Linked DNA regions of Methylosinus sp. H3A. The protein of the gene in region 2 interacts with the protein of the main gene of each other region in a pairwise test. Links are inferred from orthologs where the notes say so. Each region holds a gene or a part of one and is shown on either strand. Other genes may lie near its edges.

Evidence for each region.
Region 1: the proteins of ung (region 2) and ndk interact in binary tests that used the Escherichia coli proteins (3 or more experiments, as listed by UniProt). The link is inferred for Methylosinus sp. H3A from one-to-one orthologs.

What each region holds. Positions count from the first base shown.
Region 1 is NZ_JADNQW010000005.1:3,747,062-3,750,169, forward strand. What follows is about bases 61-2,853. They hold ndk (nucleoside-diphosphate kinase), read right to left. Parts: upstream 1,772-2,853; coding sequence 1,349-1,771; downstream 61-1,348. Other genes in these bases: purN (phosphoribosylglycinamide formyltransferase), read left to right, coding at 61-253; IY145_RS20325 (glutathione S-transferase family protein), read left to right, coding at 635-1,345; tpiA (triose-phosphate isomerase), read left to right, coding at 1,976-2,734; IY145_RS20340 (hypothetical protein), read left to right, coding at 2,829-2,853. Also shown: more of purN, read left to right, coding at 1-60; more of IY145_RS20340, read left to right, coding at 2,854-3,059. UniProt on the Escherichia coli protein: Major role in the synthesis of nucleoside triphosphates other than ATP. The ATP gamma phosphate is transferred to the NDP beta phosphate via a ping-pong mechanism, using a phosphorylated active-site intermediate.
Region 2 is NZ_JADNQW010000005.1:2,787,820-2,790,856, forward strand. Bases 31-2,752 are described here. They hold ung (uracil-DNA glycosylase), read left to right. Parts: upstream 31-919; coding sequence 920-1,585; downstream 1,586-2,752. Other genes in these bases: IY145_RS15930 (SulP family inorganic anion transporter), read right to left, coding at 31-327; IY145_RS15935 (helix-turn-helix domain-containing protein), read right to left, coding at 499-768; IY145_RS15945 (phosphatase PAP2 family protein), read left to right, coding at 1,859-2,752; IY145_RS15950 (GDSL-type esterase/lipase family protein), read right to left, coding at 2,713-2,752. In the rest of the region: more of IY145_RS15930, read right to left, coding at 1-30; more of IY145_RS15945, read left to right, coding at 2,753-2,788; more of IY145_RS15950, read right to left, coding at 2,753-3,037. UniProt on the Escherichia coli protein: Excises uracil residues from the DNA which can arise as a result of misincorporation of dUMP residues by DNA polymerase or due to deamination of cytosine.

The DNA.
Region 1 (3,108 bases), 960 kb from region 2 along the record:
AATCCACGGCTGCACCGTCCATTTCGTGGTTCCGGAAATGGACGAAGGGCCGATCGTCGCTCAGGCCGCAGTCGCCGTGCTCGATTCCGATACGCCGCAGACGCTGGGGGCGCGCGTGCTCGAGCAGGAGCATCTGCTTTATCCGCGGGCGCTGCGGCTCGTCGCCTCCGGCGCGGTCACAGCCGAGGGCAATCGTGTGCTCGGCGCGGCTTCCTCGCCGGAGCCGGCGCTCGCCGTCCCCTCCTCCGGCTGACTCGGCCGCGGACATCCCGCTCCGGGGCGAAAGCCATGTCCGAACGGATAGGCCGCCCCGCTTTTGCACGGGCTCGGCAAGGCGAAAACGCAAAGATAGACGGCGAAGGCCAGCAGCTTGGCGAGACCGAGCGCGCCGTCGAAAGGCGTCGCCAGAAGTAGAACGCCGAGCGACAGCAACCCCGCTGCGCGCCATGTCCAATAGGCTCTCCGCTTCGTCATGGCGTCTTTCGGCCTCGCCCGTCTACGCGCCGCGGCCCGCTGCGCGCGCTGTTCCATGTTAACGTAAAAAGGTGAGAATTCCTCGATCTCGGCGGCGCGCAAAGTGGCGTGAACGGACTTGGTCGATCATATGCCGTGAGGGCGCAAAGAGGTTTTACCGATGATCAAATTATATTCATTCGGTCCCTATTTCGGTCTCCCGGACGCCAGCCCCTTCGTGCTCAAGGCGATGACGCTGCTGAAATTCGCCGGCCTGCGTTTCGTGGAGGACCACTCCGGCTACGGCCGCGCGCCCAAGGGCAAGCTTCCCTATATCGACGACGAGGGGACGATCGTCGCCGATTCGACCTTCATCCGCCTCTATCTCGAAAAGACCTATGGCATCGATTTCGACGCCGGCCTCACGCCGGAGCAGCGCGCCGCCGGCTGGGCGATCGAGAAAATGCTGGAGGAACATTATTATTGGCTGCTGGTGCAGGCCCGCTGGATCGACGACGGCAATTTCGCGCGTGGTCCGGCGCAATTCTTCTCCGGCGCGCCGGCGGTCATTCGTCCGCTCGTGAAGGCGCTGATCCGCAAGAAAGTGGCGCGCAGCCTCGTGGCGCAGGGCCTCGGGCGGCACTCGGACGAGGAGCTCGCCGAGCTCGGACGGCGCGACATAGCGGCGCTTTCCGTCCTGCTCGGCGACAAGCCCTATCTCTTCGGCGAGGCGCCCAGCGCCGCCGACGCCATGGCCTTCGCAATGGTGGCGGAATCGCTCGTCACCGAGCTCGTATCGCCATTGCGGGAGGCCGTGGCCGGCACGGCCAATCTCGTCGCCTATCGGGACCGGCTGCTCGCCGCCTATTTCCCGAGCTACGCCTCGGCCTGAAAATCAGCCGACGATCTCATTGCCCGAGAAGAACTGCGGGATCTCGATGGCGGCGGTCTCAGGCGCGTCGGAGCCATGCACCGAGTTCTCGCCGATCGACACGGCGAATTCCTTGCGGATCGTGCCCGGATCGGCGCTGGCCGGATTGGTGGCGCCCATGACCGTACGATATTTGGCGATCGCCCCCTCGCCTTCCAGCACCTGGACGACAACCGGACCGGAGGTGATCGATTCGATCAGCTCGCCGAAGAAGGGGCGTTCCTTGTGGACGCCATAAAAGGTTTCGGCCTGCTCGCGGGACAAGCGGATACGCTTCTGCGCCACGATGCGGAGCCCGGCGTCCTCGATGAGGGCGTTGATCTTGCCGGTCAGATTACGCTTGGTGGCGTCCGGCTTGATGATGGAGAATGTGCGTTCGATCGCCATGGGCGCGTCGTCTCGTCGAGTTCGAGGATGGGATTTAGGATCGCGGCGCTTATAGCCGTCGGCCGGACGCCCGGCAACCCGCTCCCCGAGCGGCGACAATTTTCCTCATGCCCGCAACCGCGCGGCGTCGCGGCGAATTGCCCAGGGCGGCGAGCGCTGATATGGCGAGCTTTGCTCGCTTCGATTTGAGAGGAACGCCCGGACATGTCTTCCACGCCGCGCCCGCTCGTCGCCGGAAATTGGAAAATGAACGGGCTTTCGGCGTCGATCAGTGAGATCGAGACGATCGCGCAACATTATGACGCGGGTCTGCGCGCCAAAGTCGAGCTGGCGATCTGCCCGCCAGCCACACTTCTCTCTCGAGCCGCGCCGATCGTCGCCGGCGCCGAAATCCGGCTCGGCGGGCAAGATTGCCACGCAAAGGCGAACGGCGCCCATACCGGCGACATTTCCGCCGAGATGCTGGCCGACGCCGGCGCCGCCTATGTCATCGTCGGCCACAGCGAGAGGCGCTGCGATCATGGCGAGAGTGACGCGCTGGTCCGCGCCAAGGCGGAGGCGGGTCTGCGCGCCGGTCTCGCGCCCATCGTCTGCGTCGGCGAGACGCGCGCCGAACGCGACGCCGGCCGCGCCAGCGAGATCGTCGAACGCCAGCTCGACGGCTCGCTGCCGCAGGACGTCGCGCCGGAGAGGCTGGTCGTCGCTTATGAGCCGGTCTGGGCAATCGGCACAGGCCTCACGCCGACGTTGCAGGATGTGGCGCAAATGCACGCCGCGATCCGCGCGCGGCTCGTCACTTTGTTCGGCGCGGGCGCGGGAGCGACGCGCATCCTCTATGGCGGCTCGGTGAAGCCGGCCAACGCCGGCGAGCTGTTGCGCATCGCCAATGTGGACGGGGCGCTTATCGGCGGCGCATCCTTGACGGCGAAGGATTTTCTGGCGATCGCCGAAATCTACCGCTGAGCGGCGACAGTTTGGCAATCGTTTCACGCTATTGGAGACAGCGGGCGGCGCGCCGCCGCATTTCATTCGATTTTTATTTTCGTGGAGATTTGCAATGTCCTACACGCTCGTCATAGCGACCTTCGTCGTCACCACCTCCCAGGCCGCCGGTGCGGTCGCCACCAACGCCATCCCGGGCTACGCCACCGAGGAGAAATGCGTCGAAGCCGCGCGCAAGCTGCAGCCGCGCGCCTCTTTCGGCATTGCGGCGGACGGCAAGGAGAACGGATCGCCGTTGAACACGCGCATGACGGGATATTCGGGTCTCTGCGTGCCCGCGCCGTGACGCCCCACCCGCGTGACTTTCGCCCCCCGCCGGACATCCGCCCCGCTTG
Region 2 (3,037 bases):
GAGCCCGTCATAGCCCTGGCGCTGCACGATGGAGAAGACGAGAACGATGAAGGCGCCCGCGGGCCCGCCGATCTGAAAACGGCTGCCGCCGAGCGCCGACACGAGAAAGCCGCCGATGATCGCCGTATAGAGCCCGCGGTCCGGGCTCAATCCAGAGGCGATGGCGAAGGCCATGGAGAGCGGCAGAGCGACGATCGCGACAGTGAGGCCGGCGATGGCGTCGGCGCGCAGATCGGCAAGGCCATAGCCTTCGCGCAAAATGGTGACGAGCTTGGGCGTGAACAGCTCGATGAAGCTCGGCTGGCGAAAACGTCGATCTCTCAACATCGGCTCCTTCGTTCGAGGAGCGGCGGGATCGTCGGCGCGAAGTCGGCGGTCGTCGTCGCGGATCAGAGCGTCTCCAAGCCGAAGCGGACGCCGGTTCGGCTGGAGACGCGTCGACACAAATGTCGAGAATCTTTCCATGTTTCAATGAAACATCGAAAGATTCTGGTCGTCTCACGTCGTCGAATGGGGCGGGCCGGGGCGGCGCATTCTGACGCCGCGTCCGCCGCCCTCGCTGCGGGCGTTCTCGCCGATCAGCTCGACGCCGGCCTCGGTCAGCGCCTCGACGACCTTGGTGAGCGTCTCGATCACGCCGCGGACATTGCCGTCGCTCGCCTCCATGCGCTGAATCGTCGGCAAGGAGACGCCGGAAAGCTCGGCCAGCTTTTTCTGATCTATGCCGAGCAGCGCCCTTGCGGCGCGCAATTGAGCGGCGGTGATCATCTCATATGCTCACGCTTTTTATATTAGCAGACATGTTTTACATCGCCAAGATGATGTTTTAAACATCATCTGAGCCATTTTGCAACGCGGCCGCGCGACTCGTGCGCGCCCTGGTTCTCGCCTGACCCGCGCGCATGTTAGCTTGGCGGATATGAACAAACCCGTGCAAATCGACGAGAGCTGGAAGCTTCGCCTCGGAGCGGAGTTCGAGCAGCCCTATTTCGGCGCGCTGCGCCATTTCGTGCGCGAGGAATATGCGAGAGCCAAGGTCTATCCGCCGGCCAAGCAGATTTTCCGCGCCTTCGACGAATGCCCTTTCGACGCTGTCGAAGTGGTGATCCTCGGACAAGATCCCTACCACGGCCCCGGCCAGGCCAATGGCCTGTGCTTCGCTGTCGGCCGCGACATTGCGCCGCCCCCTTCGCTGCAGAACATCTTCAAGGAGATCGAGGCCGATCTCGGGCGGAAGGTCTCGCGCGATCCGGACCTCTCGCGCTGGGCGCGTCAGGGCGTGTTGCTGCTCAACGCCACGCTCACCGTGCGCGGGAGCGCCGCCGGCTCGCATCAGGGCAAGGGCTGGGAGCGTTTCACCGACGCCGCCGTGCAGGCGCTCTCGCGCGAGCGAGAGGGCGTCGTCTTTCTTCTATGGGGCAATTACGCGCGGCAGAAAGGCGCGGGCGTCGATCGCGCCAAGCATTTGGTGCTCGAGAGCGCGCATCCCTCGCCGCTGTCTGCGCGCGGCTTCTTCGGCTGCAGGCATTTTTCCAAAGCCAACGCCTATCTCGAATCGAAAGGACGCGCGCCGATCGAGTGGTGAGGCGGCTATATTACTGGAATACATTATAAAATTAGTCGTTTACCAAAATGTAACCGCGGTTTCGTAGTTGAGTATTCATTGGATTGCCGGCGCGAGTCGGCCATTTCTGAGGCGTTTTCGCCGAGTCCGGCGGCGCGTCTCCAAATCATCTCGAGACGCGAGTTTCGCATGTATTTGACGTTGCTTTGTAATTCTCTTCATATTTACCGCCGATTTTGCGATCTTTGTCTCGATTATCTACGATCGCGGTTCGTCGCTGTCCCATTTGCCGCCGTGCGGCTCAGCCTCGCATTGATGGTAAGCGCCTATGTCGGCGCCAAAGCGACGGGGCTGACGCTGCCACCCTTCCCGGACCTGAGCCTTTTCCTCGTCGCAGTCTTCGCTCTCGACGTCTATTGTCGCTTCGCCTCGCCGAGCTTGGTCTCGCGCGTTGCGCCGATTTTCGTCTATTCGATGATCTATCTGGTGGCGACGTCGCTCGCGGGCGCCTTTGCGAGCTATGCGACGCAGCGTCTCGCCATGCCGCTGCAGGACGAGCTGTTTCTCTCGCTCGATCGATGGCTCGGCGTCGATTGGCTGGCCTTTGTCCATTATATCGACGATCGTCCTGTGTTGGCGGAATGGCTACGGAAAGCCTATGCGAGCATGGCCATTCAGATCATCGCGCCGGTGCTTCTGCTGGCTGCGCTCGAGCGCATCGACGAATTGCGCGTCTATCTTCTCTCCTACGCGATCGCGCTCACGGCGACGATCGTCATCGCCGCTCTGCTTCCGGCCTCGAGCGCGATCACTCTCGTCGACAATTCGATGTTTCACGAGCTTCGGTTCGCCGGCCGCACCCCGCTGGATCATCTGGCGCGCTTGCGCGAGGCCGGTCCATTGAATTTCGCGAACAGCGCGATCGGCGGCCTTTTGAGCTTTCCCTCCTTTCATGCCGTGGTCGGCGCGCTGACGCCTCTCAGCCTGCGCTCTGTGCGCCCGGTCTTCTACGTCTTGTGCCTCGTCGACGCCGCCCTGATGGTGGGCACGGTGACGGACGGCGGACATTATGCCGTGGACCCGATCGGCGGAGTCGCGGTCGCCTATCTGTCCTATCGGTTCGCGCGGCGCATAGAGGAACGACGGAGTCAATTCGCGCTGGGCCGACGCTTGGCGAACACGCCGACGATCACCGCGCGCGCGATATGCTCGGCCATGCATTGATAGCCGAGATCGTTGAGGTGGAAATTGTCGCGCGCCATCATCTGCAGATTGGCGTGGTTCTGCGCGATGAAGCGCATCGCGTCATAGCGGCGCACATAGGCGACATTCTCGGCGCTGGCCACGCGCTGCAGCACGTTGCGAATGGCGAAATATTCCTCGTCGCGCGAGAAGCGCGAGCTGTATTGCAGCCCGACGAGAACGACGTCGATCTCATTGTCCTTGAGCCAGCGGATCGTCGAGCGCACCGTA